2 regions of the Aminobacter sp. Piv2-1 genome follow, and region 2 is predicted to be linked to the other one. Evidence: predicted binding sites of a transcription regulator. Region 2 holds the regulator's gene; the other holds the start of a gene.

The links. The regulator PhoB, encoded in region 2, activates phosphate uptake and scavenging genes when phosphate is short. The targets are predictions, from matches to a motif close to TGTCATNNANCTGTCAT.
Positions count from the first base shown of each region.
Region 1: phnN (phosphonate metabolism protein/1,5-bisphosphokinase (PRPP-forming) PhnN) is a predicted target of PhoB. The motif match lies at 2,249-2,265, and genes of this name have one in related genera.

Region 1 is NZ_JARKMU010000015.1:23,005-30,561, forward strand. Features, by position in the region: gene AmiPiv_RS22700 (imelysin family protein) at 1-315, shown strand, start outside; gene AmiPiv_RS22705 (DUF1513 domain-containing protein) at 394-1,488, shown strand; gene phnN (phosphonate metabolism protein/1,5-bisphosphokinase (PRPP-forming) PhnN) at 1,525-2,154, opposite strand; gene AmiPiv_RS22715 (peptide chain release factor 3) at 2,750-4,342, opposite strand; gene AmiPiv_RS22720 (DNA alkylation repair protein) at 4,523-5,629, opposite strand; gene AmiPiv_RS22725 (ArsR/SmtB family transcription factor) at 5,799-6,140, shown strand; gene AmiPiv_RS22730 (SRPBCC family protein) at 6,137-6,616, shown strand; gene AmiPiv_RS22735 (SRPBCC domain-containing protein) at 6,731-7,120, shown strand; gene AmiPiv_RS22740 (class II glutamine amidotransferase) at 7,333-7,557, opposite strand, start outside.
Region 2 is NZ_JARKMU010000006.1:64,404-71,960, forward strand. Features, by position in the region: gene AmiPiv_RS12555 (ROK family protein) at 90-1,331, shown strand; gene AmiPiv_RS12560 (hypothetical protein) at 1,364-2,086, opposite strand; gene AmiPiv_RS12565 (hypothetical protein) at 2,083-2,556, opposite strand; gene AmiPiv_RS12570 (L,D-transpeptidase) at 2,630-3,433, opposite strand; gene AmiPiv_RS12575 (hypothetical protein) at 3,705-4,109, opposite strand; gene phoB (phosphate regulon transcriptional regulator PhoB) at 4,449-5,138, opposite strand; gene phoU (phosphate signaling complex protein PhoU) at 5,237-5,941, opposite strand; gene pstB (phosphate ABC transporter ATP-binding protein PstB) at 5,980-6,801, opposite strand; gene pstA (phosphate ABC transporter permease PstA) at 6,825-7,557, opposite strand, start outside.

The DNA of each region.
Region 1 (7,557 bases), on a different contig from region 2:
TCTGAGGGCACCGCCGCCTCGCTCGGCGGCAACATCGCCGGCATGAAGGCGCTGTTCGACGCCTCGCGGTTCGGCTCGCTGCTGCCGGCCGACGCCCAGTGGATCGCGCAATCCATCGACTTCGAATTCGCCAATGCGCAGAACGCGGCGGCCGCCGTCAGCGGCCCCATCGATGCGGTGCTCACCGATGCCGAAAAGCGCGGCAAGCTCGCCTATTTCGGCGTCGTCACCTCCAGCCTGTCGGAGCTGTTCGGCACCCGCCTCGCCAGCGCGCTCGGGCTGACCGCCGGCTTCTCGTCGCTGGACGGCGACTAGAGCATGATCCCGAACCAAAGGTCCGCGGCAGCGAAAAGTGGACGCCGGTTTTCGGACAAGATGATGCTCCAACAACAACTGCGTACGCCCCTGTTCGATCGCCGCGACTTCCTCAAGGCCGCGGGCACGACCTTCCTGATGTCGCTCACGCCGGCGCAGCGTGCGCTGGCGCTCGAAACCGATGCTATGTTCGCAACGGCTTACCAAGCGCGTTCGGGCGAGTATGGCGTCGCGGTCTTGTCGGAGGCAGGCAAGATCCTGCACAGCGTCGCCCTGCCCGAGCGCGGCCACGACGTCACCTTCGATCCCATCTCGCGCAAGTCGGTGGTGTTCGCCCGCCAGCCCGGCACCTTCATGATGGTGTTCGACCACACCGGCCGGGACGCGCCGCTGACCATCCCGAGCATCGCCGGCCGCCACTATTACGGCCATGGCGTGTTCTCGCCCGACGGGGCGCTGCTCTATGTCACCGAGAACGACTTCGACAACGCCGCCGGCATGGTCGGCATCTACGACGCGCGCGACGGCTTCCGCCGCACCGGAGAGTTCCCGACGCACGGCGTCGGCCCGCACGAGCTGATCCTGCTCGGCGACGGGCGCACGCTGGCCATCTGCAACGGCGGCATCGAGACCCACCCGGATTTCGGCCGCGCCAAGCTCAACCTGCCCACCATGAAGCCGTCCTTGGTGCTGGTCGACCGCGTTTCGGGCGATCTGCTCGAGAAACACGAACTACCTGAAAAGCTTCACCAATTGTCGATCCGGCACATGGACATCGACGCCCAGGGGACCGTCTGGTTCGGCTGCCAGCACGAGGGGCCGGCGACGGAGAAGCCACTGCTGGTCGGCCGTGCCGTGCGCGGCCAGGAACTCGAGATGTTGGACATGCCCGAGGACATCCTCGGCGGCTTCCGCAACTATATCGGCTCGGTGGCGGCCAATCGCGACGCCGGGCTGATCGCCGTCTCCTCGCCGCAGGGCAATGCCTGGGCGACGATCGAGGCGAAGACCGGCAAGGTGGTGGCGCAGAACGATCTCGTCGAGGTCTGCGGGCTCGCGCCCGACCGGGACGGCTTCCTGGCAACGACCGGCGCCGGCCTCATCGTCGGCTCCGACGGCGGCCAGACCGACGATCCCGAGCATGTGTGGGACAACCACATGCTGCGCATCTGACTTGCAGCATTCGTAAGTCTGCACTTACGCAAAAGCTTAGATCAGCCCGGAGACGTCCGCATGGGCAACGGCCTTGCGCAGCACGGCGAGGAACTTGTCGCCGGCGATCCCCGGCGCGCCGGAATTGTCGATCTGAACATGGCCCGGGCCGGACAGGTCGTGCGGCGCGGTGCGGGCGAGGCGCGCCAAGACCTCGCCGCGCGATTCCCGTCCCCGTGCCGCGAGACGCGTCGCGAGGACCTCCGGCGAGGCGGTGATCTCGACCACGACGACGTTCGCATAGCGCGCGCGCAGCGCCGGGATGACGCCGCGCGAGGTGTTGGCGACGACGACCTGGCCGTTGGCGACGGCATCGTCGACGGCAGCCGGGATGCCGTAGCGCAGGCCGTGCGCCTCCCAGGACAGCGCGAAGGCGCCGGCTTCCTCGGCTTCGACGAAGGCGGCATCGGCCAGCGTGTCGTGATCCTCGGTGGCACCGTCGCTGTGGCGGGTGATGACGCGGCGGGCGAACTCGACATGGTCGTCGTCGCTCAACCGCTCGCGCACATAGGCAATCAGCGTGTCCTTGCCGGCGCCGCTCGGCCCTACGACGGCGACGAAGACGCCGTTGCGGACAGGCGATCCGATGCGGGTGAGTTCACGCTCGATCAATGCAGAAACCATCATGCGACGTCATTTCCTCCATAGCAGCCCCCGTGCCCCGGCGGCCAGCGCCGGGGACCGAATTAGGCGATTTGCATGACGGGATGACGAAGCGGCAATGACGGACAGGCGACAGCGGATCGTCCGGCATGCTACTCAGGCGGCGGCTCACCGTCGGCCGCAGCTTCCGGTGGAGTTGCCGCAAGCCTCCGACGGCGCATCTCCGTTTCGAATTGCTCAGGCGTGATAATGCCTTCGTTGACCCAGGCGCGCAGCCAGATTTCGTCGACCTGCGCCAATGCTACGGTGTTTCTGTCTGCCAATTCTGCCCTGTTGCCTCATGCCTGACGTGTGCCGCCCCCCGCGGAACACCGCCACGCCCGTCCGAGCGGGCATGCATGCAACATTAATACATTCTCATACACTCAAAACAAGAAGCATTGTATAACTGAATATATATTCGGCATCGCAAGAATTTATAATGTTTTGGCTTAGAGCCAGATATTTAAGATACTTGCGACAAAACATCGCTCTTATTTTCGCCAAACAGGAATCGACCATGCAAGATTCGCCGGCAGGCGGCCGGCGAAAGAAGATCAGGTCAGGCAGAGCGTTCGGCCTAAGCCGCCTTGTCGCGGACCTGGTAGTCCTTGATCGCGGCGAAGCGGATCATCTTCCAGCGCTCGGCCTCGTAGTTGAGCGAGAACTCGTGCTGGGCGAGATAGACCGGATCATTGTCGAGGTCGCGGGCGATGTCGCCGCGATGGCTCTCGACGAAGCGCTGCAGGTCGGCCTTGTCGTCGGCGCCGATCCAGCGGCAGACCGAGAAGCGCGACATCTCGAAATCGACAGGCAGGGTGTATTCGACGTTGAGGCGCTCCTTGAGCACGTCGATCTGCAGCGCGCCGACGACGCCGACGATGGCCGGCGATCCGTCCTCGGGCTGGAACAGCTGCACCACGCCCTCCTCGGCCATCTGCTGCAGCGCTTCCTTGAGCTTCTTGGCCTTCATCGCGTCGCCGAGGCGCACGCGGCGCAGGATCTCGGGCGCGAAGTTGGGCACGCCGCGGAACAGGATGTCCTCGCCCTCGGTCAGCGTGTCGCCGATGCGCAGCGTGCCGTGGTTGGGGATGCCGACCACGTCGCCGGCATAGGCCTCGTCGGCGGTGATGCGCGAGCGGGCGAAGAAGAACTGCGGCGCCGAAAGCGACATCGGCTTGCCGGTGCGCACCAGCTTGGCCTTCATGCCGCGCTTGAGCTCGCCCGAGCAGACGCGGACGAAGGCGATGCGGTCGCGGTGGTTGGGGTCCATGTTGGCCTGGATCTTGAAGACGAAGGAGGTCATCTTCCCTTCCGTCGCCTCGACCTTGCGCGTGTCGGCCTCCTGGGCGCGCGGCGCCGGGCCGAACTCGCCAAGCGCCTCGATCAGGTCGCGCACGCCGAAATTGCGCAGCGCCGAGCCGAAATAGACCGGCGTCAGATGGCCTTCGCGGAAGGCCTGGAGATCGAACGGCCGGCACGCTTCGCGCGCCAGCTCCAGCTCCTCGATGAAGGGCGGGCGGTCGTTGTCGGGCAAGAGGCCTGCGGCGCGGTTGGAATCCGGGCCGTGCACCGGCGTGCGCTCCTTCTCGTCGTCGCCGTGGCGCACCGCGTTCTGGGCGAGGTGGTAGGTGCCGGAGAAGGTCTTGCCCTGGCCGATCGGCCAGGTGATCGGGGCGGTGTCGAGCGCCAGCTTCTCCTCGATCTCGTCGAGGATCTCGAAGGTGTTGCGCGCCTCGCGGTCCATCTTGTTGACGAAGGTGATGATCGGGATGTCGCGCAGGCGGCAGACCTCGAACAGCTTCAGCGTGCGCGGCTCGATACCCTTGGCGGCGTCGATGACCATGACCGCGCTGTCGACCGCAGACAGCGTGCGATAGGTGTCGTCGGCGAAGTCCTCGTGGCCGGGCGTGTCGAGCAGGTTGAAGACGTTGTCGCCATACTCGAAGGTCATGACGGAAGTCACGACCGAGATGCCGCGCTCGCGCTCGATCTTCATCCAGTCGGAGCGCGTCTGGATCTTGTCCTTCTTGGCCTTGACCTCGCCGGCGAGCTGGATCGCGCCGCCGAACAAAAGCAGCTTTTCGGTCAGCGTCGTCTTGCCGGCGTCAGGGTGCGCGATGATCGCGAAAGTACGGCGGCGCGCCACCGCCTTTTCGATGTCTTCAGCCATCGGGGATTCCTTGTGATGGCGGGGCTTCTAACAGCCGTGGTCGCGCCTGTCGAGGAAATGGACGCACGGCGGCGCTGCTACGAGCTCGGCTGAATTCAGGACAGTTGCCGTTGGCGCGGCAGGCGCCTCCCTCTCCCTTGTGGGGAGGGAGGCATCAACGTCGCGCCATTTCTAAAGGTGTCATCCCCGCAGATCGAACCCGCCCTCGGCGACGGTCTCGCCATTGACGATCAGCTCGACGCGGTGGTGGCCGGGATAGTGCTTGCGGGTGGTGAAGTCGCGCACCGCCTGGCCGATCTCCAGCTCCTTGCGTCCGGCCGGCGGCAGGCTGATCTGCTTGAGCTTGAACACCTTCTTCGAAGTGCCGCCCGCCTTCTTCACGTAGTGGACCGCATAGTCGACCACGAGCTGCTGCGGCCCCTTGGCGGTCGAGACGATGCTGGTCTTGAGCGCGATGCGCCCGCCCAGCGCGATCGACGCGGGGGTCACGGCAAATGCCGCGACGTCGACCTCGGGCTTGCCGGTCGTGCCGATCAGCGCAAGAGCCTTCGGATCGCCCTTCTTGATCAGCGTCCGCAAGGCGTGGCGCACGATCCAGGCGGTGTTCCTGTCGGCCATGTCCCAGCCCGCCAGGCACTCGAGCAACAGATCCGGACTGTCCTTGCTGATGTCGTTGAGATGGTTGGCCACCGACTTGCGCACATAGAGGCTCGGATCGCTCTTCAGCGCCTCCAGGATCGGCAGCGTCGGCGACGGGTCGGCAATCAGGTTCTTCAGCTGGAACGACCACGGCAGGCGCGGGCGTGAGCCTTCGCTGGCGAGGCGGCGCACATGCTCGTTGTCGTCGAGCGCCCAGCCGCGCATCACCTTCAGCGTTCGGTCGAAATCGTCGGCGAGGAAATGGCGGATGGCGAACTCGGCCGAGCCGAAGCGGGTGAAATGACACAGCGCCGCCATCGAGCGGTCGAATTCCGCCCGGCCGTACAGCGCCACGAACTCCGACAGAACGATGGACGCGAAGCCGTGGCCGATGCGCGGCGCGAGGTCCCGCAAGACCTCGATCGCGCGGGCAAAGTCGCCCGGCAAGGCACCGCGCAGCGCCTCGGCCGTCTGACGCAGCCGCTGCATGATGCCGAGCGCGTCGAGATCGTTCGTGGCCAACATCATGAAACGCTCGCGGTCGAAGCCCGGCGCGATCGCCGCCATCTCTGCTGCGATGCGCTGGAAGCGGGCCCGGTCGAAGATTTCCTTCAGCGCCGGCGCGGCCTGGGTCGCGGTGTCGTCCATATGCTCATCCTGTCCTGCCCCGTCAGCCCCGACGAATCGTGGCGGCACGCTACACCAGCCTGCTGCCAGCGGACTGTCAGGAGCCTTGGCCGGCGGCCCGCCCTACAGCACAAAATGGTGAGACCGACGCCATCCTTGACTAATAATCAGTTTGTACTTATGATTAGTCATGGCTTATGATTATTCGCAGATCGCGGCTCTGGCCGACCCTACCCGGCGAACCATCTTCGAACGGGTGGCGCAGCGGCCCTGCTCAGTGGCCGAGATCACGCGCACGCTGCCGGTGTCGCAGTCGGCGGTGTCACAGCACCTCAAGGTGCTGAAGGAGGCGCTGTTGGTGCGCATGGAACCGCAGGGCGCCCGCAACATCTACCACATCGACCCGGCCGGTCTGGGGCGCATGCGCGCCTGGCTCGACCGGCTGTGGGCCGAGGCGCTCGACGAATTCAGGCTGGCGGCCGACCGGCCAGAAGACGACAGCATCAAGGAAGACAGGGAGAACGAGACATGACAACAACGATTTCGCCGTCGCCGGTGCGCCGCTCGGTCACCGTCAAGGCCGCGCCCCAGCGTGCCTTCAAGGTCTTCACGGCAGGATTTTCGAGCTGGTGGCCGAAGGGCCATTCGATCGGCTCGGTCCCGCAGAAAACGGCGACCATCGAGCCGCGCGTCGGCGGCCGCTGGTACGAAACCGGCGAGGACGGCAGCGAATGCCCGTGGGGCGACGTCATCGCCTGGGAGCCGCCGCAGCGCATCCTGCTCGCCTGGCGTATCGGCGCCGACTGGAAATACGACCCCAAACTGCTCACCGAGGTCGAGGTCCACTTCGTGCCGCTCGCCGAAGGCGGCACGCGGGTCGAACTCGAACACCGGCTTTTGGAAAACATGGGCGACAAGGCCGACGAGACAGCCGCCATGCTCGGCTCCGAAGGGGGCTGGGGCGGTATCCTCGTGGGTTTCGGCGCAGCAGCCGACGCGGCAGCCTAATCCTCCCTTGCCTGGACATGCGGCCTTGCGCCGGTCGCACGTCCAGATTGACGACTACCCCGGACAGGCCGAAAATGTCGGCAAAAGCGTTGTCCACATCCAGGGGAGGTCGCCATGACCATCCATCAGGAAGTGCATCTCAGGGGCACGCCGAAGGACATCTACGACCTGCTTCTCGACTCCGCCCGCTTCCAGGCGATGACGGGCGGGCGCTCGGCCCACATCTCGACGCATGAGGGCGGCGAGGTGTCGATCTTCGGCGGCGATATCGAAGCCCGCAACCTCGAACTGGTGCCCAACCGCCGCATCGTCCAGGCGTGGCGCTCGCGGCACTGGGCCGAGGGCATCTATTCGGTCGTCCGCTTCGAGCTCGAGGCCGAGGCCGGCGGCACCAGGCTCGTCTTCGACCAGAACGGCTATCCGCGGACGGCACATGCCAGCCTCGATGAAGGCTGGTCGAAGATGTACTGGGAGCCGATGAACAAGGCGCTGACCCATCATTAGGGCAAGCCAATCGAGCTTGAGAGGCGCCCGTCCCCCCACAAGGGAGAGGGGGGACGATTTTGCCGCCGTTGCCACTGGAGTGCCGAAGATGGCCTTGGGCGCAGGTTGAGAGAAGTCCCCGGTCCAAACAGTGGGGAGGGGTTAGGGGTGGGGGTACAACGGCAGAGCGCTCCTCCGAGCGGTCGTCCCGCCTTGGGCTATCCAAGAAAAGTCTACTCCGCGGCCGCCGCCCGGCCCGCGGCGGCGGGCGCAAATGGGCTGACCGACATTCCGTCCCGCGTCATGGTGACGAAGCTCGACGGCGGCACGGCCTGCCAGCTTTCGCCCTCGCGATCGAAGGGCTCCGAGACGATGCAGCGGCCGGTGGCGCCGTCGCGTGTGTAGAGCGTCGGCGCATGCGCGTCGGTGGCATAGCGGACCGCAAACAGGTTCTCCCC
Region 2 (7,557 bases):
GGTTTGGCTTCTGTCACAATCAATAATGCGTGAGAGTCAGCCTGCCCTCCGGTCACCATGGCGACTCTTCGCCGGGAGGAAGCGAGCTCATGTCGGTCGGAATTCGTCACGACGATCTCAGGAAGCGCAACCGCGCCATGGTCATTTCCGCGGTACGCCGCGCCGGCCAGCCGTCGCGTACCGAGATCGCGGCGACGACCGGCCTCAGCCATTCCACCATCTCCACCATTTCCTCCGATCTCATCGCCGAGGGCATCCTCGCGGAATCGAAGGGTAGCGAGCCGGCGCTCCTGAAGCGCGGCAGGCCCCAGGTCGGCCTGGCGCTCGACCCCGGCGCCGCGACCATCGTGGCGGTGGTGCTCTCGCTCAACAGCCTTTCGGCCGCCGTCATCGACTATGCCGGAAACACCATCGTCGCCGAGACCCGCCGGCTCGTCACCCAGCGCATGCAGGCCGAAGCCCTGGTCGAGGAGTGCATCGGCATGGTGCGCAGGCTGACCGAGCGTTGCGGCGAGGCCGCGGGCACGGTGCTGCGCATCGCCGTGGCCGTCCAAGGCGTCACCGATTCGGGCTCTCGCAAGCTCCTGTGGTCGCCCATCACCCCGCACGACGACATCCCCTTCGCCGACCGCCTGGAGCGGGAATTCGGCGTGCCGGTGACGGTCGAGAACGACTGCAACATGATCGCCGAGGCGCTGCGCTGGCGCGACCCCTCGCGCTATCGCGACGACTTCATCGCCATCCTGCTCTCGCACGGCATCGGCATGGGGCTGGTGGTCAAGGGCGAGCTCTTCACCGGCACCCAGTCCTCGGGCGCGGAATTCGGCCACATGATCCATCGCCCGGACGGCGCGCTGTGCCGCTGCGGACGGCGCGGCTGCATCGAGGCCTATGCCGGCAACTACGCGATCTGGCGCAACGCCAGGCTCGGCGACGAGAACGCCGAGCCGCTCGCCGACCTCTCGGACGAGGACATCATCGCCCTGGCGGATGCCGCGCGCGACCATGACGGGCCGGAGCGGGAAGCCTTCCGCAAGGCGGGCGAGGCGATCGGCTTCGGCCTCGGCTCCATGTTCGCGCTCTTCGACCCCGCCCCGCTCGCCTTCGTCGGCGTCGGCGCCACCGCCTTCGACGTCATGGAGCCATATGTGCGGGCCGCGATCGCCAAGACGGCGGGCGGCACCCACTCCAGGGCGATCTCCTTCGACACCATGCCCAACGAGGTGCCGCTTATCCGCGAAGGCTGCATGATGCGCGCCCTGCTCTATGTCGACGACGAGATCTTCGCACCCGGCACGGCCCTTCGCCGTGCCCAGGCGGGCGTCGCCTGACCGGACTGGCGCGGTCAGGCGCCGGGCTGCCATCACCTCGAACTGTTCCTTTTCTTGCCCCAGGTCGAAACGAAGGCCGCGGCGCGCAGCAAGAGCACCGACAATATCGCCGCCACGAAGGGCCACTGCAGCGGGTTCGGCTCGGGCGTCGGGCGATGGAAGCTCAGGAAGTGCATGAACAGGAAGTAGGCCGTGTGCGCCAGGGCAAGCCCCCACAGCACCGTTGCGCCGTTCTGCAAGAACTTCCAGACCGAGGTGCCGAGCAGACGGATCGACCGGTCGTTCGAGGTGAACATGAGCATGAGTGCGTAGGCCAGGGCGGCAATCCCGATCAGGTTGGCAAGCCCGAAGCCCTGCTGGAACATCACGTACTCGCCCGTTTGCGGGATGATTTCGTAGCCGAAAAGCCGCGCGAAATCCCACTCGACCCAGCCGCCGAGGATGATGACCGTATGCACGGCCGCAAGAAGCGTCGCGTAGATGCCGGTTTCGCGCCTATAGGCCACCGCCCACAGCAACACCGGCCACAGGCGCGCCCCTGGCCCGATCGACATGGTGATCACCAGGAGCGCGAGCGACGCGTCCGCGAACGCGCGGTTCCACCGGTGCATCGGGCTCCACTGCCCGTGAACGACGGCAAACCCATAGATCAGCGCCGCCGAAAGGCCGATGACGACGAGATGGCGAAGCAGCATCCGGCGCCAGGCAAGAGGGACGAGGCCGGAGCGGGCCGGAGCGGCGGGGATGTCGGTCACTTGGGATACTCCAGTTGCGTTGGGTCAGCGGCATCCGCGCGACGAGCGCGCAGCTCGTGCCATGAAGCGATGGCGAGGAGCGCTATGCCGAGCGCGGAAATCAATGGGCGGATCGGGTCGAACCACATCAGCAGGAATTCGCCCCCGAACAGAAGCATGAGGATCTTGTTGCAGGTCGGGCAGGCGATGCCGATGAAGCCCGTCACGCCGCCTATCCCCGCGCGGCGCACCGAGCAGACGGGGCGCCGAACGGCGATGTAGAGCCCCGACAACGCCGACATGACCACCAGGGCCGGCAATTCCCAGCCCGCGACGGCGGTCATCCGGACAAAGAACGGATTGTCCCAGAGTGCCGAAACGGTTCCGAGCGCAGCGAAGGTCAACGCGGCCGCGGCCGCGCCCTTCAGGATGGCGCGTCCATGCCAACCGATGGCGGTTCCGCGCCCCAGGGCAATGATGCGGGCATTCATGTCGGATCTGCTCCATGTCTGCCGGGCGGCATTTCGCAGCCGCCCGGCGAGGACCTCAGGTGTGACCGTCGTATCAGCCGGCCTGCGGAGCGGGCCCGCTGCCGCCGGCAACCTCGTGGGTGTGGGGTTGGGTCGGGTCGCCCAGCACGAGTATGGGAGACTGGCTGGGCACCCGGTCGTACAGGTCGATGATGTCCTGGTTCATCAGCCGGACGCAGCCGCTCGAAACCGCCTTGCCGATGGTCCAGTACTCCGGCGTGCCGTGGACGCGGTAGAGCGTATCGACCTTGCCCTGGAAGACGTAGAGGGCTCGCGCTCCCAGCGGATTCGTCAGGCCGGGCGGCATGCCGCCCCGGTCGGCGCTCCACTGGGCAAGATTCGGCTGACGCGCGATCATCTCGTCCGGCGGCGTCCACTTCGGCCATTCCTGCTTCCAGCCGATACGGCCCCTGCCCGCCCAGGTGAATCCGGCCCGGCCAAGTCCGACGCCGTAGCGCATGGCCTTGCCGCCCGGCTGGACGAGGTGAAGGTAGAAATTCTCCGTGTCGACGACGAGCGTTCCGACCGGTTCTTCGGTGACGTAGTCGACCTGCCGCCGATAGAAGCGGCTCGGCACCTTTTTCAGGTCGACCGCGGGAATGGGGAACCGTTCGTTCGGGAGCGGGCCGTACATCGCAAGGGCATTGGCGTCGGCGACCGGCGCCGGTTCGACCGGTGCCTTTGCCACCGGCGCGGCCGATTCCTGGGTGCTGACGCAGCCGGACACCACGAGGGTCCCCAAGCTCGCCGCACCGGTGAGAAAGCGTCGGCGGCTCAATGCCGGGCCGTCGCCCGCGATGGGCTCCGCGGCGCTGGTTTCTATTGTGTCTGTGTTCATTAGGCAGTCTCCTGGACTCATTTCTTTCATTCAGGGCGACACGGGGTCAGGGAGGTCGGCCCCGGTCGTGATCATGCGAATGCAACCATCGTCACCGATCAGCCGATCGGTGACGGCGCATGCGCGCTTGGGACGATCCGGCATTTCGCGGCGCGGTTGCCACGAGAAGGCATGTGGGCGACGGGCGGGTTCGGGAGGTCATCCTCTTTCCCCTTCGCAGCTGATTTCGAGCGGCTTCGTCGGCGTGGACCGAGGAGCGATCGGCTGAAAATCAGGCAGCGATGGGAGGCCGCAACAGCGATGCGGTCGAGCCGACGCGCAGCAAGAGATCTGGAAGCAGCATCAGGGCCGCGGCGCGGAACGGCGCGGCAGGCTCGACATGGGTCAGCCAGGCAGGGCATTCGCCCAGGCAGTGCAGGCTGGCGAGGCTTTCGGCGGACAATTCGACGGTGCAGCGGTCCGGGGACGGCAAACACTCGTCGGCGACGGCAGTGATTTCCGCCTGCGCGGCCACCCTCGGCAACTCGGCAGCAAAATTCGTGCCTTCGGCCGCTGCCCGTTCGAGGGACAGTCCGTTTAGAATGGTGACCAACACCAGGAAGATGGCCGACAGCAAGTTACGCACGGTGCCCCAGCTACCATGAAAAGTGGCAATTTTGAGTATTTCCCCAATCAAAAAATTGTCATCTCAAGAACATCCGCGACTGTCACTGTCACGGAATCGCCGCTTGAGATATGGATTTGGGAGCGATTGTTGCGACAATAAAGCATCCAGAAACCGGAAGCTTCGAATTTATGTTCATGACAGCGCCAGGACAAACGCGTCGAACTGCAATGATTTGAGCGCCACAAAGTGCTGGAACGGCATGGCGGCGCAAAGGGCGCCAGACGTCGGTGCGACAGCGCCGGTGCCGCTGGCTGTCGCGAAGGCTCCGAGCGCGCGCAGCGGCCCCCTGTGACATTGGGACACTGGCCAGGTTGATCGTCCAGCCAGTGCCATGCCGTTTGCCGACAGCTATTCTTCCCGGATCGCGTAGCCGGCGCCGCGGATGGTGCGGATCACGTCCGGCATGCGGCCGTTGTTGACGGCCTTGCGCAGGCGCCCGACATGCACGTCGACGGTGCGCTCGTCGATGTAGATCGTCTCGCCCCAGACGTTGTCGAGCAGCTGGCTGCGCGAGAACACGCGGCCGGGATGACGCATCATGAATTCGAGCAGGCGGAACTCCGTCGGCCCGAGCTTGATCTCGCTCTTCTTGCGATAGACCCGGTGCGACTCGCGGTCGAGCACGATGTCGCCGACCTTGAGCACCGAAGACAGCACCTCGGGCTTGGCGCGGCGCAGCAGCGCCTTCACCCGCGCCATGAACTCCGGGGTCGAAAATGGCTTCACCAGGTAGTCGTCGGCGCCGGTGGAAAGCCCGCGCACCCGGTCGCTTTCCTCGCCGCGGGCCGTCAGCATGATGATCGGCAGCCGTTCGGTCTCGGGGCGCATCCTCAGCCTGCGGCAGAGCTCGATGCCGGAAAGTGCCGGCACCATCCAGTCGAGCACCAAAAGGTCCGGCACGTTTTCCTGCAGCCGCAGTTCGGCCTCGTCGCCGCGCGTCACCACTTCCACCTGGTAGCCCTCGGCCTCGAGGTTGTAGCGCAGCAGCACGCCAAGGGGCTCTTCGTCCTCGACGACCATGACCTTGGGAGCGATCATCGCCTGTACCTTGTCCTGGCGCACGGCCCGGTTCGGACCATGCGCTGATTTAACCTGTGCAGCGCCCCCGCGCCAAACGCATGCGGTTGCGGAAGATGTCAGGCCGACATGGGCGACGTGGTTTCGTCGACCTTCGGCCGATTGAGCGGCAGCTGCGTGCCGGTGACCACGAAATAGGCGTTCTCGGCGATGTTGGTGACATGGTCGCCGATGCGCTCGAGGTTCTTGGCGCAGAACAGGAGATGCGTGCAGGCGGTGATGTTGCGCGGATCCTCCATCATGTAGGTCAGGAGTTCGCGGAACACGGCCGTGTACTGCACGTCGACCTTCTGGTCGTCCGCGCGCAGGTTCTTGAGGCCTTCGGCATCGCGCGCGACATAGAGGTCGACCACGCCGCGCACCTGGCTGAGCACCAGCTGCGCCATGGCGTCGATCGAGTGCGACAGATTGCGCGGCATCGCCGACTGGCCGACGGCGCCCACCCGCTTGGCGATGTTCTTGGCGAGATCGCCGATGCGCTCGAGGTCGCCCGCCATGCGGATCGCGCCGACCACGGCGCGCAGGTCCTGCGCCATCGGCTGGCGCTTGGCGATCAGCGTGATCGCGCTGTTGTCGAGATCGCGCTGCCTGGCGTCCATGATGGTGTCGTCGGCAATGACGTTCTGCGCCAGCGGCTGGTCCGACGTCAGCAGCGCGCGGATGGCATTCGCCACCATCGTGGCCGACAGGTCGCCCATGTCGCGGATGACCTGGTCGACGTGCTGGAGTTCCTCGTCGAAGGACCGGACTGTGTGCTCGCCCATGATCGTATCCTCGTCTTTGTGATCGGAGCGGCGTTCACTCAGCCGAAGCGGCCGGTGATGTAGTCCTGCGTCCGCTTGTCGTCGGGGTTGGTGAACATCTTGTCGGTCGGGCCTTCCTCGACCAGGTAGCCGAGATGGAACATCGCGGTCCGCTGCGACACGCGCGCCGCCTGCTGCATCGAGTGGGTGACGATGACGATGGTGAAGTTCTCGCGCAGCTCGTCGATCAGTTCCTCGACCTTGGCGGTGGCGATCGGATCGAGCGCCGAGCAGGGCTCGTCCATGAGGATCACTTCGGGCGACACCGCGATGGCGCGGGCGATGCACAAGCGCTGCTGCTGGCCGCCGGAAAGGCCGGTGCCGGCTTCGTGCAGGCGGTCCTTGACCTCGTTCCACAGCGCCGCTCGCTGCAGGCTCTTCTCGACGATCTGGTCGAGATCGGCCTTGGACTTGGCGAGACCATGGATGCGCGGGCCGTAGGCTACGTTCTCGTAGATCGACTTCGGGAACGGATTCGGCTTCTGGAACACCATGCCGACGCGGGCGCGCAGCTCGACGACGTCGATCTTGGGATCGTAGATGTCCTCGCTGTCGAGGGTGATCTTGCCGCCGACGCGGGCGCTGTCGATGGTGTCGTTCATGCGGTTGAGGCAGCGCAGGAAGGTCGACTTGCCGCAGCCCGACGGCCCGATCAGCGCGGTGACCTGGTTCTCGCGCACGTCCAGGTCGACGCCGAAGAGCGCCTGCTTCTCGCCATAGTGCACGGTCACCTTGTCGCCGCGCATCTTGATGAGTTCGTTGGGTCTGTTCATCTCGGCGTTCACCGCGTTTTCGAGGGTTTTCTCGCTCATGATGTTCATAGAGGGGTGCTCCTTGTCCACGCCTACCAGCGCCGCTCGAAACGCCGCCTGAGAACGATGGCGACGATGTTCATGGCCATGAGGAAGACCAGCAGGATGATGATGGCGCCCGACATGCGCTCGACGAAGGCGCGTTCGGCCTCGTTCGCCCACATGTAGATCTGTACCGGCAGCGCCGTCGCCGGGTCGAAGGGAGTCTTCGGATAGTCGGCCACGAAGGCCACCATGCCGATGAGCAGCAGCGGCGCCGTCTCGCCCAGCGCGCGCGCCAGGCCGATGATGGTGCCGGTAAGGATGCCCGGCGCGGCCAGCGGCAGCACGTGCTGGAACACCATCTGCATCTTCGAGGCGCCGAGGCCGAGCGCGGCCGAGCGGATCGACGGCGGCACCGCGGCAAGGGCCGCGCGGGTGGCGATGATGATCGTCGGCAGCGTCATCAGCGTCAGCACCAGGCCGCCGACGAAGGAGGCCGAGCGCGGCAGGCCAAGGAAATTGATGAACACGGCGAGGCCGAGCAGGCCGAAGACGATCGACGGCACTGCGGCGAGGTTGTTTATGTTAACCTCGATCAGGTCGGTGAAGCGGTTCTTCTTGGCGAATTCCTCGAGGTAGATCGAGGCGGCGACGCCGATGGGCAAGGCGAGCAGCAGCACGATGCCCATCATGAAGAACGAGCCGATGATGGCAACGCCCAGGCCCGAGCTTTCGGGACGGCTGGAGGCGCCGAAGCTGAACAGGCCCGTGTTGAAATGCTCG